Regions from separate parts of the Cronobacter malonaticus LMG 23826 genome, predicted to be linked through region 1. Evidence: predicted binding sites of a transcription regulator. Region 1 holds the regulator's gene; each other region holds the start of a gene.
What was found. Region 1 encodes CRP, which controls carbon source genes, mostly activating them, when cyclic AMP is high. Its sites were predicted from a motif close to ATGTGANNNNNNTCACAT; they were not measured.
Positions count from the first base shown of each region.

Region 1 (7,929 bases):
GACTGGCGCGGTGTCGATGTCGACGCGTGGCGCGAGGCTAACCAGGCGGGCGCGATGGGCGATCTGGCACCCCTTGAGAAAATCTTCGCAAGCGTAGTGAGCGAAGCGCGGGAAAGCGAGTAAACTGGCGCGGTTCTTTTTTCCGGAGCCGCCATGTTACTGCTTATCGACAACTACGATTCTTTTACCTGGAACCTGTTTCAGTATTTCAGCGAGCTGGGCGCGGAGGTGGTGGTCAGGCGCAACGATGAACTGACGTGCGACGATATCGAGGCGCTCGCTCCGGCGCGCCTCGTGATCTCTCCCGGCCCCTGCACGCCGAATGAGGCTGGCATTTCACTGGCGGCAATCCGGCGTTTTGCCGGTCGCCTGCCGATTCTCGGCGTTTGCCTCGGGCATCAGGCCATCGGACAGGCCTTCGGCGCGGCCGTGGTGCGCGCTGAAAAGGTCATGCACGGCAAAACCTCGGTGATTTCGCATAACAACAGCGGCGTGTTTGCGGGGCTTAATAATCCGCTGACCGTTACCCGCTATCACTCGCTGATTATCGACCGCGCCACGCTGCCCGCGGAGTTTGAGATAACCGCCTGGACGGATGCGGGCGAGATCATGGGCATTCGCCACCGCCACCTTGCGCTTGAAGGCGTGCAGTTCCACCCGGAAAGCATTCTCAGCGAGCAGGGCCATCAGTTACTGGCGAACTTCCTTACGCGCTGAATTTTTATTGCCTTTTAGTGATTTTTTATTCATATTTTGTGCTTATCTTTTCATGTGCGATGGCACATTTACTGGATGGGCATGAAATGGCAACTGAAAAAACAGCAATTACGCGCGCCACCTTTGATGACGTGATCCTGCCGATTTATGCACCGGCTGAATTTATTCCGGTGAAAGGCAAGGGCAGCCGCGTGTGGGATCAGCAGGGCAAAGAATATGTCGATTTTGCGGGCGGGATCGCGGTAACGGCGCTCGGCCACTGCCACCCGCGGCTGGTGGAGGCGCTGAAAGCGCAGGGCGAAACGCTCTGGCACACCAGCAACGTCTTCACCAACGAGCCTGCGCTGCGCCTGGGTCAGAAGCTGGTGGACGCCACCTTCGCCGAACGCGTGGTGTTTATGAATTCCGGCACCGAAGCCAACGAAACTGCGTTCAAGCTTGCCCGCCACTACGCCATTACCCGCCACAGCCCGTACAAAACCAAAATTATCGCGTTTTATAACGCCTTTCACGGACGTTCGCTGTTTACCGTCTCCGTGGGCGGCCAGGCGAAATACTCCGACGGTTTCGGCCCGAAACCGGCTGATATCATTCATGTGCCGTTTAACGATCTCGATGCGGTCAAAGCGGTGATGGACGACCACACCTGCGCGGTGGTGGTCGAGCCGGTACAGGGCGAGGGCGGTGTGACCGCCGCGACGCCGGCATTCCTGCGCGGCCTGCGCGAGCTGTGCGATGAGCATCAGGCGCTGCTGGTGTTCGACGAAGTGCAGTGCGGCATGGGCCGCAGCGGCAAGCTGTTTGCCTATATGCATTACGGCGTGACGCCGGACATCCTGACCAGCGCCAAAGCGCTCGGCGGCGGTTTCCCGGTCAGCGCGATGCTCACCACCCATGATATCGCCTCGGCGTTTCACGTTGGCTCGCACGGCTCCACTTACGGCGGCAACCCGCTCGCCTGCGCGGTGGCGGGCGAAGCGTTTGATATCATCAACACCCCGGAGGTGCTGGACGGCGTGGCGCATAAACGCGAGCAGTTCGTACAGCATCTGGCGCAGATTGGCGAGCAGTATGGCTTATTCAGCGATATTCGCGGTATGGGCCTGCTGATCGGTGCTGAGCTGACGCCCGCCTTTCACGGACGCGCGCGCGATCTCCTCTACGCCGCGGCGGCGGAAGGTGTGATGGTGCTGAACGCCGGGCCGGACGTGCTGCGTCTTGCGCCATCGTTGCTGGTGGAGAGCGCGGATATCGACGAAGGCATGGCCCGCTTCGCACGCGCAGTCGCGCGCGTGGTCAACGGTTAATCATTGTGGCTGGCTCAGGCGTCGTCTGAGCCAGATCCCGTGATGCGGGCGCTGACGCCACGCCACGGAAGAGATGGTATGCATGGTGCGCAGGTGATCGAGAATGCGCAGCAGATGATGTTCCATTACGCCCGGCGCTCCGTCCGGCAATACCTCTTCACCCTCCAGTACCGCCTCGTTTTGCGTATCGCCCGGCGCGTCATGCTCCAGCCGCTGCTGGCAGCGCTGTAGCGCAATCTCACAGGCCTGTAAGTAACGCGCTGCGGTTTCTGGCGTCAGCGTGGTTTGCTCGCGCGCCATCGTCGTTATCGCGTTAATGTGCTCGACAATAAACTGGCTGTGCGTCACCCACAGGCGCATATCCTCCAGATAACGGCTATTAAAGCCTGGCTCCTGCATGGCCTGGTTGAGCGAGTTATAGAGCGCGTTGTGCGCCTGGTTGACCTGCATACGCTGCCAGGCGAGCGGGCCGGGCTGCGGGTCGTCGCTCAGGATCAGGCGCAGCGCCTCCTGGTCAGCCTCCAGCGCGTCATGCGCGTTCTGGCGCAGCAGGCCGCTTTGCCACTGGGGCCAGAGCCAGACCATACCGCCAAACGCGATAAGACAGCCGGACAGCGTGTCTATCAGGCGCGCCACGATGTACTGCTCGCCGTTGAGCGTCAGGATTTGCAGCGAATAGACCGCCGTGACGGTAAAGCCAATCATCGCCCAGCCGTAGTGCCGCCGGATTATCAGATAACTGATTAACGTCACCAGCAGCATGCCGAGCAGGGTATAGCCCTGCGGCACTTTCAGGTGCAGCGTGATGCCCGCGATAATCAGCCCCGCCAGCGTGCCGCCCGCCCGGTGCAGGATACGCACGCGGGTCGCGCCATAGCCGTTTTGCGTAACGAACAGCACCGTCATCAGGATCCAGTACGGCTTCGGAAGCTGGAACGCGCTCCCTAACAACCCCGCCGCCGCCAGCATCACGCCCAGACGCGCGGCGGTGCGCAGCGCGGCGGATTTCAGCGACAAATAGCTTTTCAGCGCCCGCAGCAGCGGCAGGCGTCGCTGGCCGCTGTCCATCAGATCACGGGCGTATAGCGGGCGCTGGGTGCGCAGCACGCGTGCAATACGGCTGAAATGGTATTCGCAGAACTGGCCAACCGGGTTATCCGGGTGCTGGCGGGCGATTTTCGCCAGCGCCTCGACCTGCTTATCCATCGAGAAACGATGCGAATAGCGGTGGTAAAGAATATCGTCAGAAAGCGTGCGCAGCCGCGTGGCGACGGTCTGCGCCGTCCAGCGCAACACTGCTTCGGCATGGCTGCGCTCCACCAGTTTTTGCACTTCGCCGGGCTGATGCAGCGATACCGAGATATGCTCCTGGAGATCCAGCGCCACCTGGAACGTGCGTAGCAGGCGCTTGTAACCGTTTTGTTTAGTGGCGGAGAGCATCTGCAACTGCTGATAGCACTGGCTTATCTGATCCACCACTTTTTGCTGATGCACCAGCAGCGGCGGCAGCGCCTGTTCCGGCTCGGTGTGGCGCGTCAGCAGGCTATATTTGGCCTCGCAGTAGTCGGCGAGGCTTTTATAAATCAGGCTTAACGATTCACGTAGCGGCTGTTCGCGCCACAGCCAGAACCAGAAACCGTTAAACGCGCCATACCAGAGCGTGCCAAAGACATAGAGCAGCATGGGCTCCCAGATGGGCATATTGCCGGCGAGGCTTAATGTAAAGATGGCCGCGATGAGCGAGGCGGGCAGCAGACGCGCATGCAGCGGGCTGATTTCCGCCGTCACGCCGAGCAGTAGCGCCAGCATCAGCAAAATGAGCGGCAGCGGCACAGACTGCAACAGCAGAAGTTGCACCGCCAGGCTGCTCAGCGCAAACAGCGAGGCGCCGATGATCAAGCGTTTAAAAAAGCGTTTGTGCGGGGTATCGAGACCGGCAATGTTGCAGCAGGCGGGAACGAGTGAAAACAGTAACCCTTGTTGAAGATGGCCCAGCATCAACCCGACCGCCACCGGCAGGCTTAAGATCAGCGTTTGCCGTAAAGCGTAATTAATTTCAGGGTGATAGATAAGACGACGCCACATAGGGGAGAAGTATAGATACAAAAACGGCGTGTTACCGAAGCGACACGCCGTTTTTTGATTTTTTAGCGGGTTCCGTAAACCACGATGGTTTTGCCGTGGGCGGAGATCAGGTTCTGATCTTCGAGCATTTTCAGAATGCGGCCAACGGTTTCGCGAGAGCAGCCGACGATCTGGCCGATTTCCTGGCGCGTGATTTTGATCTGCATCCCGTCAGGGTGGGTCATCGCGTCCGGCTGTTTCGCCAGGTTCAGCAGGGTCTGCGCGATGCGGCCGGTCACGTCGAGGAAGGCGAGGTTGCCCACTTTCTCAGACGTGACCTGCAGGCGGCGAGCCATCTGCGAGGAGAGACGCATCAGAATATCCGGGTTAACCTGGATCAGCTGACGGAATTTTTTGTAAGAGATTTCAGCTACTTCACAGGCAGTTTTAGCGCGAACCCAGGCGCTGCGTTCCTGACCTTCCTCGAACAAACCCAGTTCGCCGATGAAGTCTCCCTGATTCAGGTACGAGAGGATCATCTCCTTGCCCTCTTCATCTTTGATCAGCACTGCCACTGAGCCTTTAACGATGTAATACAGCGTCTCCGCTTTTTCACCCTGGTGAATCAGCGTGCTCTTAGATGGATACTTATGAATGTGGCAATGTGACAAGAACCATTCAAGAGTCGGGTCTGTTTGCGGTTTGCCAAGCACCATGCGCGGTTATCCTCTGTTTTAAACTGGCTCCAAAGACAGGGCGCGTAACCCCTGTCTGGCTTTGCAATCATCATCTTCCCGGGTCCAGGGAAGTTGGCTGTCCGTGGACATCGCAGCCGATAAATTGTCTTCTCCTCTGCACACATGCGTAACATCAATGTATCGCCGCTGCATCCAGACTGTTTTAGCATAGCTTTTCTCAGGTGTCTCCTGTTGTCTCGTTTCAGCTTGACGCAGGTCGCCCTTCCATTGCCTCTGACGTCGCGCGCGCGTAATCTGTCAGAAAAATGAATAGCCTGGAGTGATTAACATGCATGCACGAGTGAAATGGGTGGAAGGGTTAACCTTCCTGGGCGAGTCCGCCTCCGGGCATCAGATCCTGATGGACGGCAACTCTGGCGACAAAGCGCCGAGCCCGATGGAAATGGTGCTGATGGCCGCGGGCGGCTGCAGCGCGATTGATGTTGTCTCTATTCTGCAAAAAGGCCGTCACGACGTGACCGACTGCGAAGTGAAGCTGACGTCAGAGCGTCGCGAAGAAGCGCCGCGTCTGTTTACGCATATCAACCTGCACTTTGTCGTAACGGGTAAAGCCCTGAAAGATGCGGCAGTGTCGCGCGCGGTGGATCTGTCGGCAGAGAAGTATTGTTCGGTAGCGCTGATGCTCGGCAAAGGGGTCAACATCACTCATTCGTATGAAGTGATTGAAGCGTCATGAGATGACGGGCGGCCCGGCAGGCGCAGCGCCACCGGGCATCGCCGTTACGCTATCTGTTTGCCTTCCATCAGCCGCTGCACCAGCGGCAGCATAATAAGCTCCATCGCGAGCCCCATCTTTCCGCCCGGCACCACCAGCGTATTGATATGTGAAATAAACGAACCCTGTAGCATCGCCAGCAGCCACGGGTAGTCGATGTTATCCAGATTGCGGAAGTGAATAACCACGAAGCTTTCATCAAGCGACGGAATGCCTTTCGCGGCGAACGGGTTGGAGGTGTCCACCGTCGGCACGCGCTGGAAGTTAATGTGGGTACGTGAGAACTGCGGCGTGATGTAGTTGATGTAATCTTCCATTGAGCGCACCACGGAATCCATCACCGCCTCGCGGGAGTGGCCGCGCTCGCTGGTATCGCGGATGAGCTTCTGTATCCACTCCAGGTTGACGATAGGCACCACGCCTACGAGTAAATCGACATGCTTCGCCACGTCATGCTGCGGCGTCACCACGCCGCCGTGCAGCCCTTCGTAAAACAGCACGTCCGTCGGCTCCGGCAGCGGCTGCCACGGCGTAAACGTGCCGGGCACCTGGTTCCACGGCACCGCTTCGTCATAGGTGTGCAGATATTTACGCGACTGCCCTTTGCCGGTCAGGCCGTACTCCACAAAGGTTTGCTCCAGCAGGCCGAAATCGTTCGCCTCCGGGCCGAAATAGCTGATGTGGCGGCCAAGATCGCGCGCTTTGCGAATAGCCATGTCCATCTCCGGGCGCGTGTAGCGGTGAAAGCTGTCGCCTTCCACTTCGGCGGCACGGAGATTCAGCTGGGCGAAAATTTTACGAAACGCGAGGCTGGTGGTGGTGGTTCCCGCGCCGCTGGAGCCTGTGACGGCGATAACCGGATGTTTGGCAGACATAGCGAGACAACTCCCTGAAGCGGCGGGGCAAGGCTCCGCCTGGCAACGTTAACCGCGAAACTGCGAACGCGGCATGATATTGACCGTTTCGTGCAGCTCAGACCACACCAGAACGGCTTCGCCACTTTGCAACTGACGCCGCACGTCGGCGACCTTTTGCTCAAGCGAGCGTTCATGTTCACCATAATCAGTGCCTTCGCGCAAGACGAAGGCTTCAATCAGGCGCTCCAGGGTGTCGGGCGCGATCTCTTGCCAGGGAATGATCATTTATCGGTCCAGATAAGACGTTAACCAGTCAGGAATGCGCTGTTCCAGCCACATTTTGGGCTGACGCAGCGTGCCGCCGACAAAGCCCACGTGACCGCCATGCTCTGTCAGTTGATATTCAATATTAGCAGGCAGCGTGGTGGTGTCGGGGATCACGTGATGATCCATAAACGGGTCGTCTTTGGCTTGGATAATCAGTGTCGGACGGGTGATGCTGGCGAGACGCGGCATCGCGCTGCACTGGCGATAGTAATCGACGGCATCGCTAAAGCCGTGAATTTTCGACGTGATCAAATCATCGAAATCGCGGATGCGGCGCAGGCGCTTAAGCTGGGCGAGTTCAATCGGCAGCGTACCGGGCCAGGCTTTCAGCTTGCGGGTGGCGTTGGCTTTCAGCAGGTTCAGCAGATAGAACTGATAAAAGCGTGAAAAGCCTTTTTCCATATGGTTGCAGCAGTGTTCGAGCATAAACGGCGCGGACACAATCACGCCTGCCGTCAGCGGGAAGCTGGCGTCAATCTCCGCCATCAGGCAGCCGAGCATATTGCCGCCGAGCGAATAGCCCACCGCCGCTGTCGGTACGGTACCGTAACGTTCATCCAGCCAGCGCAGGAAAAAGGTGCCGTCTTCGGTTTCGCCCGAATGGTAGATGCGGCCCAGTTTGTTCGGCACGCCGCTACAGCCGCGAAAGTGCATCACCACGCCGAGCCAGCCACGCGCTTTCGCCGCATGGATAAGTCCGTGGGCGTAAGGGCTGTGCAGGCTGCCTTCCAGACCGTGAAACACCACCAGCCGCGGCTTATGGCGCGCCTGGTCAGGGTTTTCGCTAAACGCCAGGTCGACAAAATCGCCATCCGGCAGATCCAGACGCTGCCAGTGCGGCTCAAACTGCAAACGGCGGCGCAGCACGCGCGGCAGCATGGTTTGCAGGTGTGGATTACTGACTCCCGGCATTGGCTGAAAGTGTGAGGAATCGGTGTTCAGTGCAGGGAGTTCTGCGGGAGTAATGTCGGCCATAGCTGATGTCTTTTATTAGTTCGCTAATTACTATACCGGTTGTTATCCATTTTGTTGATGCTTTGGTGCGGATCACTCGGCCAGTAAATTGCGTGAGAAAAGGTGAATATCGGCATCCGGCTTGCGTCGCCAGAGCCTGGCCTTGCGGGCACCGGTGGCGACGCTCTCGCCAGTCTCTTCAAACATGCCGGACGCCTCAAAGCGGCGGA
Region 1 covers NZ_CP013940.1:196,388-204,316, forward strand. The annotation lists gene AFK66_RS00845 (putative adenosine monophosphate-protein transferase Fic) at 1-123, shown strand, start outside; gene AFK66_RS00850 (aminodeoxychorismate synthase component II) at 154-717, shown strand; gene argD (bifunctional acetylornithine/succinyldiaminopimelate transaminase) at 804-2,024, shown strand; gene AFK66_RS00860 (YccS/YhfK family putative transporter) at 2,025-4,109, opposite strand; gene crp (cAMP-activated global transcriptional regulator CRP) at 4,172-4,804, opposite strand; gene AFK66_RS00870 (OsmC family protein) at 5,115-5,522, shown strand; gene AFK66_RS00875 (phosphoribulokinase) at 5,567-6,436, opposite strand; gene AFK66_RS00880 (YheU family protein) at 6,485-6,703, opposite strand; gene AFK66_RS00885 (hydrolase) at 6,704-7,720, opposite strand; gene AFK66_RS00890 (NUDIX hydrolase) at 7,793-7,929, opposite strand, start outside.

Region 2 (7,929 bases), 1.9 Mb from region 1:
CCGCAACAGACAGGCCAGCGATACCACACGCCATGGTGCGGATAACGTCACGATCGTGCAGCGCCATCAGCGAAGCTTCATAGCTGTATTTGTCATGCATGTAGTGGATGATGTTCAGGGCGGTGACGTACTGTTTCGCCAGCCAGTCCATGAAGTGATCCATACGTTCCATGACTTCGTCGAAGTTCAGCAGATCGCCTTTGATCGGTTCAGATTTCGGGCCTACCTGCATTTTCAGTTTTTCATCAACGCCGCCGTTGATAGCGTACAGCATGGTTTTCGCGAGGTTAGCGCGAGCACCGAAGAACTGCATTTGCTTACCAACTACCATCGGGCTTACGCAGCACGCGATAGCGTAGTCGTCGTTGTTGAAGTCCGGACGCATCAGGTCATCGTTCTCATACTGCAGAGAAGAAGTGTCGATGGAGACTTTCGCCGCGAATTTTTTGAAGTTCAGCGGCAGTTTTTCGGACCACAGAATCGTGATGTTCGGCTCCGGAGACGGCCCCATGGTGTACAGGGTGTTCAGGAAGCGGAAGCTGTTTTTAGTCACCAGCGTACGGCCGTCAACGCCCATACCGCCGACAGATTCGGTTGCCCAGATCGGGTCGCCGGAGAACAGCTCATCATATTCCGGTGTGCGCAGGAAGCGCACCATACGCAGTTTCATGACCAGGTGGTCGATCAGTTCCTGGGCTTCCTGCTCGGTGATTTTGCCTGCTTTCAGGTCGCGTTCGATATACACGTCAAGGAACGTGGAAACGCGGCCGAAGGACATCGCGGCACCGTTCTGAGATTTCACCGCAGCCAGGTAGCCGAAGTAAGTCCACTGTACAGCTTCCTGAGCGTTAGTCGCCGGACCGGAGATATCGCAGCCATATTTCGCTGCCATCTCTTTGATCTGGCCGAGCGCGCGGTGCTGTTCAGCAATCTCTTCGCGCAGACGGATAGTCGCTTCCAGGTTTACGCCGTTTTCCAGATCCTGCTGCAGAGAGACAAACTGTGCGTATTTGTCTTTCATCAGGAAGTCGATACCGTACAGGGCAACGCGACGGTAGTCACCGATGATACGGCCACGACCGTAAGCATCCGGCAGACCGGTCAGTACGCCAGATTTACGGCAGTTCAGGATGTCTTTGGTGTAAACATCGAATACACCCTGGTTGTGGGTTTTACGGTATTCGGTGAAGATTTTTTTCAGTTGCGGATCCAGCTCGCGGTTATACGCTTTGCAGGAGTTTTCAACCATTTTGATGCCGCCAAACGGGATGATGGCGCGTTTCAACGGAGCTTCAGTCTGCAGGCCAACAATTTTCTCAAGAGACTTGTTGATATAACCTGCGTCATGCGAGGTGATGGTGGACGCTACGGAAGTGTCGAAGTCTACTGGCGCATGAGTGCGGTTCTCCAGTTTGACGCCTTCCATAACTTTGTCCCACAGGGTAGTGGTGGCTTCAGTTGCGCCAGCCAGGAAGGACTCGTCACCCTCGTATGGCGTGTAGTTTTTCTGGATAAAGTCGCGGACGTTGACTTCATTCTGCCAGTCGCCTTTCGCAAAACCTTCCCAGGCTGTGGCTAACTTTTCATTAAGCTCGGACATGTAACACCTACCTTCTTAAGTGGATTTTTTATTTACTGCCTGGAACAACTATCAGCGATGGTCGTCGCCACGCAGGTAAATGACCCAGTACGTCAATCCGACAAGCAACCCCCCACCGATAATATTACCAATCGTTACCGGTATCAGGTTATCGACGATGAAATTCATCACGGTCAGATGAGAAAATTGGTCTGGCGAAGCGTGGATCGCGCTCCAGAACTCCGGGCTGCCAAAGTGACGAATCACTATCCCCATCGGGATCATAAACATGTTGGCGATGCTGTGTTCGAATCCGCTGGCCACAAACATGCCGACCGGCAGAATCATAATAAAGGCCTTATCGATAAGGCTGCGTCCTGAGTAACTCATCCAGACGGCCAGACAGACCATCAGGTTGGCCAGGATGCCAAGGCAAACTGCCTCGATAAACGTATGTTCAACTTTATGCGACGCCGTTTGCAGGACGTTAAGCCCCCAACCGCCATTGGCGGTCATATACTCGCCAGAAAGCCACATCAGTAAAACAAAGAGCAGAGCGCCAATCAGGTTGCCGATATACACATTCACCCAGTTGCGCGTCAGCTGACCCCAGGTGATACGGCCGCTGGCTTTCGCGACCACAATCAGTACCGTTGAGGTAAAAAGATCGGCGCCGCAGATGACGCAAAGAATCAGACCGAGTGAGAAACAGATACCGCCAATCAGTTTGGTAATGCCAAAAGGCATTGCGGCAGCGCCGGTGGTGGCGGTGATATAGAAAACAAAAGCAATGGAAATGAATACGCCAGCCGTAATTGCCAGATAAAACGTTTTTAACGGATGTTTCGTGGCTTTATAAACGCCCGCTTCTTCAGCGACTTTCGCCATCGCAGCAGGGAGTAATGAGTCAAAAGGGTTGTCAGCTTTCACACTAACTCTCTCTTTATTTATTCGGCGAGTTGATACTAACAAAGCGTGATGGAGTAAAATTTGATATGGATCATATCTCGCCAGGTTTGCAGGACTGAAAGGCGTTTGGTTTTTACGCAATTTCAGATTAACTTTTTGATTATAAAGTAAAAAATAAATTTTAAAAATTATTAAAAGTGTTGAAAAAAAAGCGGTTTACCTCTCCCCACAAAGTGTTAATCAATATGAATTATTGGCTAAAAAAGGTAACAATCAAGCCTGGTGGATATATTTCATATTCACCAATTATTAACTCGATATTTACAATTAAATTTTCACCAGACAAATAAAAACGGGGCCGAAAACGCGCCCCGTCATATTTGCTAAACATAAGTGTGAAGCAGGTCAATTGATATGAGTTATATCAATTTCCTTGCCAAAACTTCGCTTTAGCGCGCTGAAGTTTTTCGTAGGCTGCCAGCAGCGACTGATGCGCCGGGAAGGCTTTAAGCTCGCCATCGACAGGCTGCAGACCATAGAAGGGCGCTTCGCCGCTGATGGCCGCGCTGGCCGCTTCCACCGCCTCTGCGCCATACATCCGGACAAAAGCATTCAGGTATTGCAGCGGCTCGCGCTCCTCTTCCTGCGCCAGCAGCAGAAGCGTCTGCAGGCAACGATAGTAGTTGGCGCGCCCGGCGCTGAATACCGAGGCGTTAAACTCCATGGTCCACTCGGTCCAGATCAGCGCCTGATCCAGATCGCCACCTGCCAGCGCCAGCATCGCTTTCAGCTCGCCGATGCGCAGGGTATACCAGCCGTTGTCTTTACCCGTTGCCAGGCCCAGCAGCTCGCGCACGCGGGTGAAGTCGTCATGGCCTTCTTCATCCAGCTGAGCGATCAGATTCAGATAATCTTCTTTTTCCCACTCGCTGCCCGGCAGCGCCAACAGCGTTTCGCGCAGATGGCTACCCATGTTGTTATTGGCGAGAAGCAGATCTTCTGCCGGATAGATATCGGACATGCCCGGCACAATGATACGGCAGGCGTAAACGCCCAGATGCTCGTAATCGGCGATGTAGACTTCTTTATCTTCAGCCTTAAAAATCGCCATCAGGGTAGCGAATTCTTCTTCTGTCGTACCGGCGAAGCTCCAGTCTACAAACGGGTAATCTGCGTCCTGCTTAAACATATCCCAGGAGATAAGACCGCTGGAGTCGATGAAGTGCGTCTCAAGGTTCGCATGCTCGGCCACTTCTTCATCGTCGAACGTCGGTGGCGTAAACACGTCGAGATCTTTCAGGCCGCGGCCCTGCAGCAATTCGGTGACGGTACGTTCCAGCGCCACGCCGAAATCAGGATGCGCGCCGAAAGACGCAAAGCAGGTACCGTTGGCCGGATTAAACAGCACGACGCAGATAACCGGATATTTTCCGCCAAGAGAGCCGTCGTAAGCGAAAATCGGGAAGCCTTCCGCTTCGAGCGTATTGATAGCCTCTACCACGCCCGGATAGCGCGCCAGAACCTCTTGCGGGATTTCCGGCAGGCTGATGCTCTCGGCAATAATGCGATTTTTGATATGGCGCTCAAAGACTTCAGACAGCCCCTGAACGCGGGCTTCGTTGCGGGTATTACCAGCAGACATGCCGTTGGACACATACAGGTTGCCCACAATGTTCATCGGAATATAGACGGTCTGCTCATCCGACTGGCGCGTAAACGGCAGGGCGCAGATGCCGCGCTCTTCATTACCGGATTGCAGGTCAACCAGCATACTGGCGGTCAGTTCGTTCTCCGGATCGTAAAACGCGCGCAGACGGGCATCAAGAATGCCTTCTGGCAGTTCATCACTCTGCGGGATCGGGAACCATTTTTCGTTCGGATAGTGCACGAACGGGCCGTTCGCGATCGTATCGCCCAGCCAGAAATCGGCGAAGAAATAGTTGGTGGACAGACGCTCAAAGTATTCGCCCAGCGCGGAGGCCAGCGCGGCTTTTTTGGTGGCACCTTTACCGTTGGTAAAGCACAGCGCGCACTCTTTGTCGCGAATATGCACAGACCAGACGTTCGGCACCGGGTTCAGCCAGGAGGCTTCTTCGATGTTAAAGCCCAGATCGGTGAGTTTCTGCTGGAAGCGAGCGATGGAGTCTTCCAGAGCGGCATCTTTGCCGGGGATGAAGGTTTGAGTCATGGGATCCACTTTTATCGTACGCAAAGCGCGCAATGATACGGATTTTAACCCTTCTGCGCCATCGTCCCGCCCGACGCGGCAAAAATAAATCTTGCGACTATGCTTAATGAAGATAACTCCCTGTTATGGCGTAAGAAAAATATGAAAGCTTTCGATTTGCAACGGATGGCGCTTGACAAATTTCCTCTTGAATTTCTGGGTGAAGTCGCGCTGCGCAGTCTTTACACCTTTATTCTGGTGTTTCTGTTTCTCAAAATCACCGGGCGGCGCGGCGTGCGTCAGATGTCGCTCTTTGAGGTGCTGATTATCCTGACGCTCGGCTCAGCGGCGGGTGACGTGGCGTTTTACGACGACGTGCCGCTGCTGCCGGTGCTGGTAGTTTTCGTCACGCTCGGTTTGCTCTACCGCCTGGTGATGTGGCTGATGTCCTGTAGCGAAAAGCTTGAGGATCTGCTGGAGGGCAAACCGCGCATCATTATTGAAGACGGTGAGCTGGCCTGGGAAAAACTCAACCGGGAGAACATGACGGAATTTGAGTTCTTTATGGAGCTGCGAACCAAAGGCGTGGAGCATCTGGGGCAGGTGCGACTCGCCATCCTTGAGGCTAACGGACAAATCAGCGTCTATTACTATCCCGACAAACTGGTGCGCCCGGGGCTGTCGATTCTGCCGGAGTATTGTAGCGAGCGTTTTGAACATATCCCCGAAACCGGTGATTACGCCTGTATCCGGTGTAGCGAAGTGGTGACGTTTAACGCAGGCGTCAAACCGTCCTGTCCGCGCTGCAAAAACCATATATGGGTGAAGGCAAGCACCGCGACCCGCGTCACCTGACAGCAAATTCCACCGCCAGCGGGCGCTGCGCTGGCGGATTGTGTTGTGTGATTTGGCGCACATTCCCCCCGGTGCCAGGATTAGCCGTTGCAGCCCTGTCAACGGAATGATAAAACCGATAGCCACAGGAAAAACTTATTGCTTTTAGCGTGGTGAGGGGAAATGGCTCAGGTCTACAATTTTAGTTCTGGCCCGGCGATGCTGCCGGCGGATGTGTTACGAGTGGCTCAGGAAGAGTTGCGTGACTGGCAGGGGTTAGGCACCTCTGTGATGGAAATCAGCCACCGCAGCAAAGAGTTTATTCAGGTGGCTGAACAGGCGGAACAGGATTTTCGCGATCTGCTGGAAATCCCCTCAAATTACAAAGTTTTATTCTGCCACGGCGGCGGACGCGGGCAGTTCTCCGCGCTTCCGCTGAATCTGCTGGGCGACAAAACCACCGCAGATTACGTTGACGGTGGCTACTGGGCGGCAAGTGCTGTTAAAGAAGCCAAAAAATACCTGACGCCGAACGTCATCGACGCGAAAATCACGGTTGATGGCAAACGCGCCATTAAGCCGATGAGCGAATGGCAGCTCTCGGCGGATGCCGCTTACGTGCACTACTGCCCGAATGAAACCATTGACGGCATCGCGATTAACGATACGCCTGATTTCGGCGATGCTATCGTCACCGCAGATTTCTCCTCCACCATTCTTTCTCACCCGATTGACGTCAGCCGTTACGGCGTTATCTACGCAGGCGCGCAGAAAAACATCGGCCCGGCGGGCCTGACGCTGGTTATCGTGCGTGAGGATCTTCTCGGTAAGGCGCATGTCTCTTGCCCGTCGGTGCTGGACTACAGCGTACTGAGCGAGAACGACTCTATGTTCAACACGCCGCCGACGTTTGCCTGGTATCTCGCGGGCCTGGTCTTTAAATGGCTCAAAGCCAACGGCGGCGTGGCGGCGATGGATAAGATCAACCAGCAAAAAGCCGATCTGCTTTACGGCGTGATTGATAACAGCGATTTCTACCGCAACGATGTGGCGGCCGCTAACCGTTCACGCATGAACGTGCCGTTCCAGCTCGCCGACAGCAGCCTGGACAAACTCTTCCTTGAAGAGTCCTTTGCCGCTGGTCTGCATGCGCTGAAAGGCCACCGCGTGGTGGGCGGCATGCGCGCCTCTATTTACAACGCGATGCCGCTCGAAGGGGTAAAAGCCCTGACCGACTTTATGGTGGATTTCGAACGCCGCCACGGCTAATCCTTCCGTTACGTTTCGCCCCGCGGCTGGCCGCGGGGTTTTATTCTGTTTTATCGAGACTTTTTCCATGCAGGAATCCCTGACCTTACAACCCATCGCGCGCGTGGATGGCACCATTAACCTTCCGGGCTCCAAGAGCGTTTCCAACCGTGCGCTGCTGCTGGCGGCGCTGGCGAAAGGCACCACGACGCTTACCAACCTGTTAGATAGCGACGACGTGCGCCATATGCTCAACGCGCTGAAAGCGCTTGGCGTTCACTATTCGCTTTCTGACGATCGCACCCGCTGCGAAATTCAGGGGCAGGGCGGGCCGTTTAATACGCTCGTGGAGCTGGAGCTGTTTTTAGGTAACGCCGGTACTGCGATGCGTCCACTCACGGCGGCGCTGTGCCTTGGCACAAATAACGTTGTGCTGACCGGCGAGCCGCGCATGAAAGAGCGCCCGATTGGACATCTGGTGGATGCACTGCGTCAGGGCGGCGCGGACATTACGTATCTGGAGCAGGAAAACTATCCGCCGCTGCATCTTAAAGGCGGTTTCACCGGTGGCAACGTGACCGTTGATGGCAGCGTCTCCAGCCAGTTCCTGACCGCGCTGTTAATGGCGGCGCCGCTCGCGCCGGGCAACACCGCCATTGATATCAAAGGCGATCTGGTGTCAAAGCCCTATATTGATATTACGCTGCACCTGATGAAAACCTTTGGGGTCGAGGTGGAAAACCAGAACTACCAGCGTTTTGTTATTCAGGGCGGCCAGCAATATCAGTCGCCAGGGCATTACCTGGTAGAAGGCGATGCGTCTTCTGCCTCATATTTCCTCGCGGCAGCGGCCATTAAAGGCGGCACTGTGAAGGTCACCGGTATCGGGCGTAACAGCGTACAAGGCGATATTCGCTTTGCTGACGTGCTGGAAAAAATGGGCGCGCACATCACCTGGGGCGACGATTTCATCAGCTGCACCCGCGGTGAGCTGAACGCGATCGACATGGATATGAACCATATTCCCGACGCGGCGATGACCATCGCCACCACCGCGTTGTTTGCCAAAGGCACCACCACGCTTCGTAATATCTATAACTGGCGTGTGAAAGAAACCGATCGTCTGGCGGCAATGGCTACCGAGCTGCGCAAAGTCGGCGCTACGGTTGAAGAGGGGCATGACTTCATCACC
Region 2 covers NZ_CP013940.1:2,607,338-2,615,266, reverse strand. The annotation lists gene pflB (formate C-acetyltransferase) at 1-1,600, opposite strand, end outside; gene focA (formate transporter FocA) at 1,652-2,509, opposite strand; gene ycaO (30S ribosomal protein S12 methylthiotransferase accessory factor YcaO) at 2,913-4,676, opposite strand; gene AFK66_RS12340 (DUF421 domain-containing protein) at 4,818-5,510, shown strand; gene serC (3-phosphoserine/phosphohydroxythreonine transaminase) at 5,673-6,758, shown strand; gene aroA (3-phosphoshikimate 1-carboxyvinyltransferase) at 6,826-7,929, shown strand, end outside.
Region 2: serC (3-phosphoserine/phosphohydroxythreonine transaminase) is a predicted target of CRP. The motif match lies at 5,556-5,573, and genes of this name have one in related genera.

Region 3 (7,929 bases), 750 kb from region 1:
CGCCGTCACATGCAGGAACACAATCTCCAGCGGTAATGGCAGCACGTCTTCCATCACCACCTTCCACAGACTATCCAGATCCGTTACGCGCGCGGCCCCGATGCCAAACGTGTCGGCAAATGCCCGATAGAAATCCTGTTGACTGGCAATCGTACTGAAATCAAAACTGTAGCTTTTCATTGTCGCCACCACGTTTAGCGGGCGGCTGCGATGCCGCCCTCACGCTTATAACCCGCCAAGATGCAGCGTTTTCACTTCCATAAACTCATCCAGCCCCAGCACAGACCCTTCGCGCCCAAGCCCTGACTCCTTCACGCCGCCAAACGGCGCGACTTCCGTTGACACCGCGCATTCGTTAACGCCAATCATGCCGCTTTCCAGCAGCTGTGAGACGCGGAACACGCGCTGAAGGTTCTGGGTGTAGAAGTAAGCGGCGAGCCCATAAGGCGTATTGTTGGCCCGCGCGATGACTTCCTCTTCGGTTTTAAAGCTAAAGCAGGCCGCCAGCGGGCCGAAGGTCTCTTCCTGCGCCAGCTTCATATCGTCGTTTGCATCAATCAGCACGGTCGGCTGCCAGAAATTGCCGCCGAGCGCATGCGGTTTGCCGCCGGTAAGCACTTTCGCGCCTTTCGCGACCGCGTCGTCCACATGTTCGCGCACTTTTTCGACCGCCGATGTCTCGATAAGCGGCCCGACGATAACGCCGTCTTCCATGCCGTTGCCCACTTTCAGCGCTTTTACCGCCTCCGCCAGTTGATTGACGAAACGATCATAAACGCCTTCCTGAATGTAGAAACGGTTAACGCTGACGCACACCTGGCCTGCGTTACGGAATTTATTGGCGACAGCACCTTTCACCGCCGCGTCGATGTCGGCATCGTCAAACACGATGTACGGCGCGTTGCCGCCAAGCTCCATCGAGACTTTTTTCATCGTTTCGGCGGCGTTGCGCATCAGCGTTTTGCCAACGGCGGTCGAGCCGGTGAAGGAGATTTTACGGACATCCGGGCTTGCCATAATGGCATCGCTGATTTCCGATGTACTGCCCGCCACCGCGTTCAGCACGCCGTCCGGCACGCCCGCCTCTTGCGCCAGCGCTACCAGCGCAAAGGCGCTGAGCGGCGTATTGTTGGCGGGTTTGATAACGCCGGTACAGCCTGCGGCCAGCGCCGGGCCAAGCTTGCGGGTCAGCATCGCCATCGGGAAGTTCCAGGGCGTGATCGCCGCCACCACGCCGACCGGCTCGCGGGTCGCCAGGATACGCGAGCCGGGCTTCACGGGCGGAATGATTTCACCATTGGCGCGTTTGGCCTGTTCGGCGAACCACTGGATAAAGCTCGCGGCATATTCCACTTCGCCTTCGGCTTCTTTCAGCGGCTTGCCCTGCTCACTCGTCATCAGCTCGCCAAGCGCGCGCTTGTTTTCAATGATGAGCTGATACCAGCGATAGAGAATTTCAGAACGTTCTTTCGCGGTTTTGGCGCGCCAGGCGGGGAACGCGCGGCTGGCGGCGGCGATAGCGGCCTCGGTCTCTTTTTTGCCCGCTTTCGCAACCTGCGCGATGACCTCGCCCGTCGCCGGGTTTAGCACATCAAAGGTCTCCTGCGCGCTGTGCCATTTCCCGTCAACAAAATAGCCGGTTTTAAAAAACGCATATTCTGCAAATGCTTGTGCGGTCATTGTCCCCTCCTGCACGTGAAATTCCGTGGATGGAGGTAAGTATAGACAGAAAAAAACCGACGCTTTGGGCGTCGGTTTTGGCATTACGTGTTGGTAAACGCCTGCTGATATTTATGAAGCATATCGGTCAGGCGCTTCACGGAATCAATCACCGACTGCGGCGCCGCCCAGACATGCAGCTTCTCCTGGTAGACCGCCAGCTCATCCAGCAACTGGCGGAACGTCGCGCGTCGTTTCTCATCGCTGGACGCGGAAATAACACGGTCCGCCGTGCGTCTCAACTGGCGGTGAAACGCCGAGAGATCGTCATTGACCGGCACCGGCGCTTCGCGCAGACGCTGGTGCGCGATGATGAGATTCAGCGCCAGGCGAAACTTCGCCACGTCGTCCGGGAATTTGCTCAGCAGCAAAAAGAGCTGCTGATAGAGCGCGGGCAGATGGTTCTCTTTGCGCCGCGCTTTGTTGGTGGTGAGCGAAGAAACTGCCGCCGAGACAAACTGGTTCAGCAACATGCGGCCCGTCTGCGCCTGTGAATTATCGCGGATCACCAGAATCACCATCATCGCCAGCACACAGCCCACCAGTTGCCCGAGCGCGCTGTCGAGGAACTGGCTGAAGTGGAAGGTCATAGGGTTATCCAGCACCAGAATATTGATGGTGCCCGCCAGCGCGCCCATAGAGCCGAGCCGCCGCTTTTGCACTTCGATGCCGATAAAAAAGCCGAGCAGCGCCAGGCTGATACACAGCAGCAACATGCTCTGCTGGGTCGAAGGTAGCACAACCAGAAAGTAAAATGCCCCAAGCGGCAGCGCGACGAGCATCCCGTAGAGGAAATCGAGCGATACCATGCGCGGGTTCGGCAGACGCATCGCCAGCGCCGTCACAACCGCAATCATGATCATCGCGCCGCTGCCGGAGGTCCAGCCGGTCCAGAGCCAGAAAAGCGTGCCCAGCAGGCAAGACACCGTCGTGCGCCAGAAATTGATCATGGCGTGGTGGCGCTCCGCCGACGGCGCTTTGACCACCACTTCGTCGGTCAATACGTCCTCTTCCACCGCGCTGATTTTCGCGTTCGTGATCACGCCACGCTTGAGCAGCAGATAACGCGTGGCCGCGCCCACCCAAGTGTAAATCGTCACCGGCGTGTCGTGCTCGCCGGTCCAGGAGAGCACGCGGCGGATGAATTTCAGGCGGCGGTGCACATCAGCGGCAGTCTCCACCGGCTCGACAAACAGCTCGCGGTATTCCGGCGCTATCGACTCCGGGCGAGTGTTCTGAATGAGATACGTCTCGCAGGCCTGGGTAATGAGCGTCAGCGAGAGCGTATTGAGCGCTTTCAGGCGGCGGTTCGCGCGCACCCAGCGCGACGACTCCATATTCAGGTTCACCCGCATGCCGTCGAGCGCGGCGGTGCGGCGCACCAGCGCGCCCCAGGCTTTATCCACCGCCTCACTGTCACCGTGGGCCATGCAGAGCTGCATCAGGCGAAACTGCTCAACCAGCAGCGCGTCCAGCTCGCGGTCGATCTCTTTCTTAATAGAGCGCGGGGAGAATAAAAGATCGGCGATAATCGCGCAGAAGATCCCGAGCACGATTTCACTGCAGCGCTCCAGCGCGAACTGCGGTGCCAGCAGCGGCTCGGTCTGGATCGTGATGACGATAATCAGCGCCGTATAACCCGCAAGCCCCCAGGCGTACGAGTTTTCGACTCTCACCAGCGATGAAATCCAGGTACAGAAACCGGCCCAGATACAGCAAAGGGTCAGCATCACGACCGGCGCGCGAATGGTGCCAATAATCATCACCAGCGCGGCGATGCAGCCAATAAACGTACCGATGATGCGGAGCATTCCGCGATAGCGGATAGCGCCGGACCACGGCTCGCCGCCTGCGGCAAACGCCGGCCCCGCCGCCACAATCGCGGCGGTCAGCACCGCCCAGCGCGGCGTCTCAAGCTGAAAGTGAAACCCGACAAACAGCGCCAGCACAATAGCGGTGGCGAGCTTTATCGCAAAGCGCAGGTGCCGGGGATCGATTGATAAAAATCCCATCATGATTAGCCGAATTCGCGCAGACGGTGCATCAGCTTGTTAAAGGCCGACTCCTGGCTGCGGTCGCGATCCCGCTCCCCCGTCACCACGACGGTCGCCGTCGTGCCGGACGGATAAAGGTTGCCAGGCTGTTTATCGAGGCGAATACGCACCGGCACGCGCTGCGCCAGGCGTACCCATTCGAGGTTAGAATCGACGGTCGCCATGCCTTTGTCGTCGCGCGTACTGCTGGCGTTCGTGACGCCCGCCGAGACGCTGTCGACGGTGCCGTGCAGCACGTTATTGCTGCCAAGCGGCGTAATCTCTACGCGAAAGCCGGGGCGCACGCCCTCAAGCTTGGTCTCTTCCATATAAGCCTGAACGTAGAAGCTGTTCTGTTTGACTAGCGCCACCGCCGTGGAGCCGCGCGTAATGAACTCGCCCGTATAGACGTTAAGGTTGGTTATCCAGCCGTCCGCCGGTGCGCGGATGACGGTGCGTTGCAGGTCGAGCTTCGCCAGATCGCGCGTCGCTTCGGCTTTCGCCAGCTGATGCAGCACGGTTTGCAGCACGTTGTTCGCCTGGTCTATCTCTTCACGCGACATCGCCTGAATGCCAAGCTTATTACGACGGCCCGCCTCGCGACGTTTTTCATTGGCCAGCGCCTGGTAGTACGCGACATCGGCTTCGGCTTCTTCCAGCGCCTTCTGGTAGCGCGGCTGGTCTATAGTGAAAAGCACCTGGTCTTTTTTCACCAGCTGGTTGTCATGCACGTCCACCGACGTGATAAGCCCGGCGACGTCGGGCGCAATGGCGACCACATCAGCGCTGAAGCGCGCATCGCGCGTCCAGGGCGATTCGGTATAAAAACTCCAGGCGCGAAAAATGGCGATGAAGGCGAGCACGACCAGCACCACGGTGATGGCTGTGCGGGTGATTTTTGTTGTTAGTAGTTTCACATCAACCTCAGACAAACAAGCGCGACAGCAGATAGAACAGACAGCAATAGAGCGCCGTGTTGAATAACGCCGGATGCCAGACGAAATCGTAGATCCCGGTCGGGATCAGCGCGCGGCGCACCAGCCAGAAAATCGCCAGCGACAGCAGAAGCTCAAAAAAGATCGGCGGAAAGGAAAGACCGAATATCACAATGACCGGAAAAAGACTCATGTTGACCTTGATTTGCGTGCAGGCGATTGATTTTTAAACTATATTCCGCAACGAGTGGCCTGGAATGGCCGGGCGAGAGTGCGGTGTAGTTATGTTGGAAATAATATATTAGCGTAACTGATAGTAAGTTATCTATGATATGTGATCTAAATCACTTTTAAGCCAGAGTGAATAATGGAACGACTAAAAAGAATGTCGGTGTTCGCCAAAGTGGTGGAGCTGGGCTCGTTTACCAGCGCCGCCAGGCAGCTTGAGATGAGCGTCTCCTCTATCAGTCAGACGGTATCGAAACTGGAAGATGAGTTGCAGGTCAAGCTGTTAAACCGCAGCACCCGCAGCATTGGCTTAACCGAGGCAGGCCGGATCTACTACCAGGGCTGTCGTCGTATGCTGCATGAAGTACAGGAAGTGCATGAACAGTTATACGCTTTTAATAATAGCCCTATCGGCACGCTGCGGATCGGCTGTTCTTCAACCATGGCGCAAAATGTGCTGGCGTCTCTGACTGCCGGAATGCTGCGCGACTATCCGGGGCTGTCGGTCAACCTGGTGACCGGTATTCCGGCTCCCGATCTCATCGCCGACGGGCTGGACGTGGTGATCCGCGTCGGCGCGCTGCAGGATTCCAGCCTGTTTTCGAAGCGCCTCGGCTCGATGCCGATGGTCGTCTGCGCGGCCAAAAGCTATCTCGCCCAGGCGGGCACGCCGGAAAAGCCCGCCGATCTCGCCAACCATTCATGGCTTGAATATAGCGTACGCCCGGACAATGAATTCGAGCTTATCGCGCCGGAAGGCATTTCTACCCGTCTGCTGCCGCAGGGGCGTTTTGTCACTAACGATCCGATGACCCTCTCACGCTGGCTGAAAGCGGGCGCTGGCATTGCGTATGTGCCGCTGATGTGGGTGATCGATGAGATCAACAGCGGGGAGCTGGAGATCCTGTTCCCGCGCTACCAGTCCGACCCGCGTCCGGTCTACGCGCTCTATACCGAAAAGGACAAACTACCGCTTAAGGTGCAGGTGTGTATCAACGCGCTTAATGACTATTTCGTGAAAGTGGCGCAGGTTTATCAGGAGATGCGGGGAAGAAACGGGAAGGGAAAAGAGAGCCGCGCCTGAGTGTCTCGCCCCTCGCCAACGGAGGGGCGAAACCACATGTTTACGCCGTACCGCCGACCGTGAGGTTATCGACCTTCAGCGTCGGCTGACCGACGCCCACCGGCAGGCTCTGGCCTTCTTTACCACAGACGCCTACCCCGTTATCCAGCTTCACGTCGTTACCCACCATTGAAATCTGCTGCATCGCCTCGATGCCGGAGCCGATAAGCGTCGCGCCTTTCACTGGCTTCGTCACTTTACCGTTTTCGATGAGATACGCTTCCGACGTCGAGAAGACGAACTTACCGGAAGTTATGTCCACCTGGCCGCCGCCGAAGTTTGGCGCGAAGATGCCGTAATCCACCGATTCGATAATCTCCTGCGGCGTGGATTTCCCGGCCAGCATATAGGTGTTGGTCATGCGCGGCATCGGCAGGTGCGCGTAAGATTCGCGACGGCCGTTACCGGTCGGCGCGACGCCCATCAGGCGCGCGTTGAGCTTATCCTGCATATAACCTTTCAGGATGCCGTTCTCGATCAGCACGTTGTACTGGCCCGGCACGCCTTCGTCATCAATCGCGAGAGAACCACGGCGATTGGCAAGCGTGCCATCGTCCACCACGGTACAGAGCTCAGACGCCACAAGCTCGCCCATCTGACCACTGAAGACCGACGTGCCGCGACGGTTGAAGTCGCCTTCCAGGCCGTGACCAACCGCTTCATGGAGCAGCACGCCCGGCCAGCCCGCGCCGAGCACGACCGGCAGCGTGCCGGCAGGTGCCGCCACCGCGCTGAGGTTTACCAGCGCCATACGCACCGCTTCTCTCGCCCAGGCTTCTGCACGTATTTCGCCGTCGGTATTCTCCATAAACCACTGGTAGCCGAAACGGCCGCCGCCGCCGCTGGAGCCACGCTCGCGCTTGCCGTCTTCTTCCACCTGTACGCTTACGGAAAGGCGCACCAGCGGACGCACGTCAGCCGCCAGCGTACCGTCAGTGGCGGCCACCAGAATCAGTTCATAAACGCCGGTCAGGCTCGCGCTCACTTCCTGGACGCGCTTGTCCGCGGCGCGCGCGGCGTTATCGACGCGGCGCAAAATATCGAGCTTCTCTTCACGGCTCATGCTTTGCAGCGGATCGAGCGTGGTGTAGAGCGGCGAGTAGTTCACGGAGCTCAGGGTTTTGATGCGCCCTTCGCCTTGCTCGCGCACGATGCTGCGCGCGGCCTGCGCGCTCTGCTCCAGCGCCAGCAGGCTAATCTGATCGGCATACGCGAAGCCGGTTTTCTCACCGCTGATGGCGCGCACGCCGACACCCTGGTCGATATTGTAAGAGCCGTCTTTAATGATGCGGTCTTCTAAAACCCAGGATTCGTGATAACTGGACTGAAAGTAAAGATCGCCGTAATCCAGGCGGCGCTCATAAAGCTGGCCCAGGATGGAGAAGAGATCCTGATGGCTCAGGCCATTGGCAGACAGTAGCTGCTCACTTACCAGGTTCAGACTCATTATTTGCTACTCTCTTGGTCCTGCCCGCACGGGCAATGAAAAAGGTTATCAGGCGAGCTTGCGGTAATTCCGCCGCGGCGTCAAATCATTGCGCCGCTTGCGCACGCGGCTGGCGCATCACTTCGTTGATTTGCGGCTTATCGATTGGCCCGGTGATGTGATAGCGCAGTACGGAGATTTTATTCCACAGCGGGCCAAGCACTTTGCTGGCGGCAAACACCGCCGCGCCGACAATCGGGTTGACGGCGAACGCCGCCGCCACGCCGACCGTCGCGGAGATTTCCGGTGCCACGACCGCTTCCATATCCAGCGTCCGGGCGGGCAGGTTAACGGAGCCTTTCATGGCGATATCCGCTTCCAGGCCATCCACCAGCGTATCTTCGGTGTGCATGATGCCGTCTTTGATCCAGACCGTACTGCGAATCGAATCGTAATAAAAACCTT
Region 3 covers NZ_CP013940.1:3,738,757-3,746,685, forward strand. The annotation lists gene AFK66_RS17540 (barstar family protein) at 1-180, opposite strand, end outside; gene AFK66_RS17545 (NAD-dependent succinate-semialdehyde dehydrogenase) at 226-1,680, opposite strand; gene aaeB (p-hydroxybenzoic acid efflux pump subunit AaeB) at 1,764-3,731, opposite strand; gene aaeA (p-hydroxybenzoic acid efflux pump subunit AaeA) at 3,737-4,669, opposite strand; gene aaeX (p-hydroxybenzoic acid efflux pump operon protein AaeX) at 4,677-4,880, opposite strand; gene aaeR (HTH-type transcriptional activator AaeR) at 5,055-5,999, shown strand; gene tldD (metalloprotease TldD) at 6,040-7,485, opposite strand; gene yhdP (AsmA2 domain-containing protein YhdP) at 7,571-7,929, opposite strand, start outside.
Region 3: aaeR (HTH-type transcriptional activator AaeR) is a predicted target of CRP. The motif match lies at 5,020-5,037, and genes of this name have one in related genera.

Region 4 (7,929 bases), 120 kb from region 1:
AATATAAATCTGCGGGTGGGTCGCCAGGAAATGGCCTAAGTCATTAAACAACTCTTCCACCACATAATCAGTCACCTGCGCAATCATCCCGGTTTTTTCCGCAAGCGGGATAAACTCCGCCGGACTCATCACCTGACCGTTGTAGCCGGGCCAGCGCAACAGCGCTTCCGCGCCGACGCACATGCCGTGCTTGATATCCATAATCGGCTGATAATGCAGACGCAACGCGCGTTTATGCAACGCGCGCTGGAGCTGGCGGCTCGGCGAGTTGAAGCGGTTACGGGTGCGCGTGCCGAGAAAAACCAGCAAACCGCCCATCACAAGCCCGAGCGGCAACATCACCGACATCTGGCGCCGCCACGCCTGCCAGAACCAGGCGTCGCTGGTTGAAACGGCGACGGCAATCGGACGCTTGCCGGAGAGCACAATCGACCAGAAACGGCCCTCGTTCTGGAAATCGGTATTCCGTGAACGTGCAAAAGGCGCGAGCGCACGGGCGTCGGCTTTATCACTTACCGAAAAAAACTCCCGTGTGACGGTGTCATAAACGCCATAAGAGATAGTGGCGTCATTAGATAGTATTTCGCTAAAGGATAACGGGTTAACCACCGCGACATAATTGCCTTTACGCAAATAAACCATTTTATGACCAGCAAAAAATGGCGTATCACGATAATAGTAAATAGCAATGTCTGGTGAGCGCGTATAATTCGCAGGCGAGAGAATAAAAGGCTGGTCGAACAGAGTTGAACATAATAGCTCATCACCCTGTGCGTAAATTAAATCTTCGATATAGATTTGTCCGCGCGAAATATCCAGCATATTTCTTTGATGCGCGGAAGAGCATATTTCGCCCTGATATTTTTCGGCTTCGTTATGGGCGGCATCGACATGGTTTAACACCAGTTCGGTACGGTTGAGGACCAGTTGCGCGAAGGTATCCAGATGTGCACGCGTCTCGTTGACTGCCCGATGATGGGCGACCCAAAGCGCAAGCATCACAGGCAGTAAGACCACCATGATTATGCCTGAGATTCGCAACGCCTGACGTCGTGCCCTGAAATTCATTATGGCCTCATATCCCTGCTTTCTGTGTCACATTAATCGCCTGATGAGACACATCGCAAACAGGTGTTTACGTTGCATCAATCAGCACGCATTGGCAATAGCCATTTCCAGTTATCCATCCAATATTTCACGTGAAACATTAAAATTTGCCATAAGGAAAATAGGGAATGGCTATTTAATTTTTCTTAAGTGAAATATCCGCGTTGATAACCGTGCTAAAAATTCATCAACCACTTCAGAAAGCGTTTTAAGTTAAATTAATCACAACTGCCGAAAAAATGTACGGGTCGCGTTTTTTTGTGTCGAAATGAAAATTTATGCATTAGTAAAATCCGGCAAGGATTTTTTTCCGCGCTTTCTTTTCGACGATTTTTTATTCCAGGCGGTCGCCACTGGACACGTTAAACGTGCGTTTTTTTTCATCAACACACGTCCTTCCGACTGGCGAATAAAACAACAAATGTGATACAGTTCACACTTAGTGTGCAAGTTTACATGCTTGCCGTCACGTTAAATTTTAGCGCCGCGCCAGGCTAACCTCTTCCCGGCCTCCTGCGCGGCAGAACGCTTTTTGAGGACAGGTTTTCATGGCTACGCTTACCGCCAGCATGGTACTGATGCGCTGGCAACTTCTGGGTGCGGTTTTAATGTTTCTTGCCAGCACGCTCAATATTCAGTTTCGCAAATCTGACTACCAGGCGCTGGCGGTAATCAGCAGCGGGCTGGGTATCGTCGCTTCCTGCGTCTTCGCGACAGGGCTGCTCGGCGTCAGCATCGACTTTCACGCCATCTGGCACAATCTGAAAGACGTGATGGTGGAAGTGATGAGCCACACGCCGCCGGAATGGCCGATGGTTGTGACCTGATAACCTCATCGTCTTTCATTAAAGCCCCTGCATCAGGGGCTTTTTTGTTTTCTGCCAGGCCCTTACATACAACCGGCGCAACTGGTACAGCGCCAGTCCGCTTTATTGATTGCCTGCCAGAAGGCGCGGTAGTAGCGCTCCTCCAGCGGAATATGGTTATCGAAAAACCAGTCTGTCAGCCACTCGACGTTCTCGACAATCCACTCCTCTTCTTCCAGCCCGTCGGCGAACGTGTCGTCCTCGGGATCGATAATCGAGTAGATCCCCCATGTGTTCATCGCCTTATCCTGCCATTGTTGCGGCAACGTCACCGGGCGCGCTTCAAAAGTAATAATCCAGTGGCCGTGGCAGAGCAGATTGCCGTTACGGCTCCAGGCGGCAGTAAACGGATTCGATTCCTGTGTCATCGCTTGCATTCCCTGTGTGAAATTCACCTGCGGGCGGCAACTGGCGGGCACGTCAATAAACGCCGTCGCACAGGAAGGAATCGCAGAGCATGGCACTTCACCCCCACCGGGAAAATGCTAACTAAGGAGTACCCAGGGGTTATTTCTGGCTTTTTTAAATTTTTAAATCAGTACGTTAATCGGCGATAACCAGACGATTTCGCCCCTGCTGCTTACCGGCGTACAACATTTTGTCGGCGCGATTGAGCGCTTTTTCAAACTCTTCATCTTTGCCAAAGGCGCTGATGGCAAGCGTCGCGGTTACTTCACGCGGGTTTTTATCCGTTTGTCCGACCCACTCCTGAATGCGCGTCAGCAGCCGCTCCGCCACCCGTCTGGCATCAGGTAACGACGTATCCGGCATCAGCACCAGAAACTCTTCGCCGCCCCAGCGCGCCACGATGTCGCTTTCGCGCACGTTATCGGTAATCGCCCGCGCGATGCGCTGCAAAATCATATCTCCATAGCTGTGGCCGCTGCTGTCGTTAATCGTTTTAAAATGGTCGATATCCAGCAGCAACAGCGCCACATTATGGGTGCCGGGTTGTTTGTCCAGCAGGGAAACCTGATGCATAAAATGGCGTCGGGTATACAGGTTCGTCAGGCTGTCGCGGCTTGCGGTATTAAAAAGATCGAGCTTCATTGCGTGGGTGAATTCTACCGAACGCAGCGTGGTGTACATCAACAGGCCAATCGCCATCACCGCATTAGCCACACCGATGCCATTCAGCACTGCCGGGCTTAACCCCGACGCCGTACCGGTGTGATGGCGCAGGGCATACCCCACAGTGCCAAGCACCGCAATCGCCGCCAGGAACAGCGCACGCCGCACCGGTACCTGCTGGAAGCTGAACGACACGATGGGGATCAGCGAAAAAACAAACAGATAAAAATTACTCTCCCAGCCCAGCAACACCGTAGTGGCAACGGCATGCGCCAGAATTTCCACGCTCATCAGCGTACCGACATACAGATACCGGTAGTGCTCTATTTCATTCAGGCAGTGGATATAAACCATCACGCTGAAGATATTAAAAATGGCGAGCGTCGGAATGCTCATCGACAGAAACAGAAAAATCAGCCCGACATGAATCAGCAACGCCAGCCAGACGATCGGAATAATGTGTTGCCAGTACTGGTCGGTCGCCTGGCTAAGGAGTTGGTCGCGATCTCTTTCTGACATGGGCTAACCTGCACTGTGGGGCATCATCCCTGCCGAAAACGTACGGAACGTATGAAGACTTCATGCAACCTATATCGGCATTCCGGCGGCGAGATTTAGCGCCGCATCGCGGAAAAGCGCTATCCCTTTCATTTGGCGATTATTTCATCGTGCCAGTTAAGGAAGAAAGCGAACGCGGTTAGCCATTATGGAAGGTGCCGTTGCGGTGAAGGCTTGCAGGCTGGCGTACTATCAGACAGAAGACATTCAACAGCCACAACAAAAAACGGTAAAGAAAAAGCCCTGCCGGAGCAGAGCTTTTCAACGCTTTCTGAAGTGAGGCATTCCGCGCGGAACGCAGCGCTATCAGAACGGGATATCGTCGTCGAAATCCATCGGCGGTTCGTTAGAAGGCGCTGGCGCCTGCTGCTGCGGACGAGACTGTGCGCCGCCGCTGAACTGCGCGCCACCACCCTGCTGCTGCGGCTGCTGAGGCTGACCCCAACCGCCCTGCTGCTGACCGCCGCCCATGTTGCCGCCTGCGCCGCCGCCCTGACGGCCGCCCAGCATCTGCATGGTGCCGCCGACGTTAACAACAACTTCGGTAGAGTAGCGATCCTGACCGCTCTGATCCTGCCACTTACGGGTACGCAGCTGACCTTCGATGTACACCTGCGAGCCTTTGCGCAGGTATTCGCCAGCGACTTCCGCCAGTTTCCCGTACAGCACGACGCTGTGCCATTCGGTCACTTCTTTCATCTCACCGGTCTGCTTATCGCGCCAGGATTCGGAAGTCGCCAGGCGCAGGTTCGCCACGGCCCCGCCGTTCGGCATGTAGCGTACTTCCGGGTCCTGCCCCAGATTACCGACGAGAATCACCTTGTTTACGCCTCTGCTGGCCATGATCGTGTCTCCTGAAAACATTTCTTAATAGTGTAAACATTCCATTCTACCACGTCAGCCTTCAATGTTGATAGCTGCGAGACGGCTTCAGGAAATGTTCACACAGTATACACAGTTGCAAATAAATACTGGATATCCATTCAGGTTAAATTGTGTCATAATTAACCGTTTCTGGCCACCGGTTGTCCTTCAAACACCCAGGCATTAGCGTTCAAATCCAGGAAAGGTGAATGGATAAGATAGAAGTTCGGGGCGCCCGCACCCACAATCTCAAAAATATCAATCTCGTCATTCCGCGCGACAAACTGATTGTCGTGACCGGGCTGTCGGGTTCCGGCAAGTCTTCGCTGGCTTTCGACACGCTCTACGCCGAAGGGCAGCGCCGTTATGTCGAGTCGCTTTCCGCTTACGCGCGTCAGTTCCTGTCGCTGATGGAAAAGCCGGATGTCGATCATATCGAAGGGCTGTCGCCTGCTATCTCCATCGAGCAGAAATCGACGTCCCATAACCCGCGTTCTACCGTGGGCACTATCACGGAAATCCACGACTATCTGCGTCTGCTCTACGCCCGCGTCGGCGAGCCACGTTGCCCGGATCACGACGTTACGCTTGCGGCGCAAACCGTCAGCCAGATGGTCGATAACGTGCTGGCGCTGCCGGAAGGCAAGCGCCTGATGCTGCTTGCGCCGGTCATTAAAGAGCGTAAAGGCGAGCACACCAAGACGCTGGAAAACCTGGCAAGCCAGGGCTATATCCGCGCGCGTATCGATGGCGAAGTGTGCGATCTCTCCGATCCACCGAAGCTGGAATTGCAGAAGAAACACACCATCGAAGTGGTCGTGGACCGCTTCAAAGTGCGTGAAGATTTAGCGCAGCGCCTGGCCGAGTCGTTTGAAACCGCGCTGGAGCTTTCCGGCGGTACGGCGGTCGTGGCGGATATGGATGACGAAAAAGCGGAAGAACTGCTGTTCTCCGCCAATTTCGCCTGCCCGATTTGCGGCTACAGCATGCGCGAGCTTGAGCCGCGCCTGTTTTCGTTTAACAACCCGGCTGGCGCATGTCCGACCTGTGACGGTCTTGGCGTGCAGCAATATTTTGACCCGGATCGCGTGGTGCAGAACGGCGAGCTGTCGCTCGCGGGCGGCGCCATCCGCGGCTGGGATCGCCGCAACTTTTACTATTTCCAGATGCTGCGCTCGCTGGCGGAACACTATAAGTTTGACGTCGAAGCGCCGTGGAATACGCTCAGCGATAAAGTGCAGAAAGCGGTGCTGTTCGGCTCCGGTAAAGAAACCATCGAATTCAAATATATGAACGATCGCGGCGACACCTCCGTGCGTCGTCATCCATTTGAAGGCGTGTTGCACAATATGGAGCGTCGCTACAAAGAGACCGAATCCAACGCGGTGCGCGAAGAGCTGGCGAAATTTATCAGCAACCGCCCGTGTGCCACCTGCGAAGGCACGCGTCTGCGTCGCGAAGCGCGCCACGTGTTTGTCGAAAACACCGCGCTGCCGACCATTTCCGATATGAGCATCGGCCACGCCATGGAGTTCTTCAATAACATGAAGCTCTCCGGCCAGCGCGCCAAAATTGCTGAAAAAGTATTGAAAGAGATTGGCGATCGCCTGAAATTCCTGGTGAACGTCGGCCTGAACTACCTGACGCTCTCCCGCTCCGCAGAAACGCTTTCGGGCGGCGAGGCGCAGCGTATCCGTCTGGCAAGCCAGATTGGCGCGGGCCTGGTGGGCGTGATGTATGTGCTGGATGAGCCGTCCATCGGCCTGCATCAGCGCGATAACGAACGCCTGCTCGGTACGCTGATTCACCTGCGTAATCTTGGCAATACCGTAATTGTGGTGGAGCACGATGAAGACGCCATCCGCGCGGCCGACCATGTGATCGATATCGGCCCTGGCGCTGGCGTGCACGGCGGCCAGGTCGTCGCCGAAGGTCCACTGGACGCGATCATGGCGGTGCCGGAATCGCTCACGGGCCAGTTCATGAGCGGTAAGCGCAAAATTGAAGTGCCGAAAGAGCGCGTGAAAGCCGATCCTGAAAAAGTGCTGAAGCTGACCGGTGCGCGCGGCAACAACCTGAAAGACGTCACCCTGACGCTGCCGGTTGGCCTGTTTACCTGCGTGACTGGCGTTTCTGGCTCCGGTAAATCGACGCTTATCAACGATACGCTGTTCCCGATTGCCCAGCGCCAGCTCAACGGTGCGACCATCGCCGAACCGGCACCGTATCGCGACGTTCAGGGTATGGAACATTTCGATAAAGTTATTGATATCGATCAGAGCCCGATTGGCCGGACGCCACGTTCGAACCCGGCGACCTATACCGGCGTCTTTACACCAGTGCGTGAACTGTTCGCTGGCGTGCCGGAAGCGCGCTCGCGCGGCTATACGCCGGGCCGCTTCAGCTTTAACGTGCGCGGCGGCCGCTGTGAAGCCTGCCAGGGCGATGGCGTTATCAAGGTTGAGATGCACTTCCTGCCGGATATCTACGTGCCGTGCGATCAGTGCAAAGGCAAGCGCTACAACCGCGAAACGCTGGAGATCAAATATAAAGGCAAAACCATCCATGAAGTGCTGGATATGACCATCGAAGAAGCGCGTGAGTTCTTCGACGCGGTGCCAGCACTGGCGCGTAAGCTGCAAACGCTGATGGATGTGGGTCTGACTTATATTCGTCTCGGCCAGTCCGCCACCACGCTTTCCGGTGGTGAAGCGCAGCGCGTGAAGCTTGCCCGGGAGCTTTCAAAACGCGGCACCGGGCAGACGCTCTATATTCTCGATGAGCCAACGACCGGTCTGCACTTCGCGGATATCCAGCAACTGCTGGCGGTACTGCATCAGTTGCGCGATCAGGGCAACACGATCGTGGTTATCGAACATAACCTGGATGTGATCAAAACCGCCGACTGGATCGTCGATCTGGGGCCGGAAGGCGGCAGCGGCGGCGGCGAGATCCTCGTTTCCGGCACGCCGGAAACCGTGGCGGAGTGCGAAGCCTCGCACACCGCCCGCTTCCTGAAACCACTTCTGAAGTAACGTTCCACGCGTCGGGTCAACCGGCCCGACGCGCCTCATTTCCCCTCACTTTTTTCTGATGATGTTTCTTGCGAACGGCGTGAGCAAAGATGATTTGCGCGCGTAGCCAACCGATGCTGAATTTCGCGAAGGGCGGGCAAACGCAGGGGAATATCATGCCGCGCATATCAACGCTAACGCACTATTTTCCGGGGTGGCTACTTGGTCTGACAGTACTCATTTCAGCGTGCAGTCTGGTGGGAAATTACCAGCCGCGAGCCCATGCGCAGTTAACCGACCTGATGGCAGCGCATTTACAGATGATCGACGATTTCACTGCACCTTCCGGCACACTGGACACCCTCGCGCTCGCGGACGCTGACCACACTCTGCAATTGCGCTTTGCAGAAGCGCTCGCGTATGCCGAAAGCCTGGGCGACCCGCTGCGT
Region 4 covers NZ_CP013940.1:313,084-321,012, reverse strand. The annotation lists gene AFK66_RS01500 (EAL domain-containing protein) at 1-1,068, opposite strand, end outside; gene AFK66_RS01495 (YjcB family protein) at 1,656-1,934, shown strand; gene AFK66_RS01490 (hypothetical protein) at 1,997-2,341, opposite strand; gene AFK66_RS01485 (GGDEF domain-containing protein) at 2,517-3,563, opposite strand; gene ssb1 (single-stranded DNA-binding protein SSB1) at 3,909-4,445, opposite strand; gene uvrA (excinuclease ABC subunit UvrA) at 4,676-7,501, shown strand; gene AFK66_RS01470 (hypothetical protein) at 7,591-7,929, shown strand, end outside.
Region 4: AFK66_RS01495 (YjcB family protein) is a predicted target of CRP. The motif match lies at 1,529-1,546, and genes of this name have one in related genera.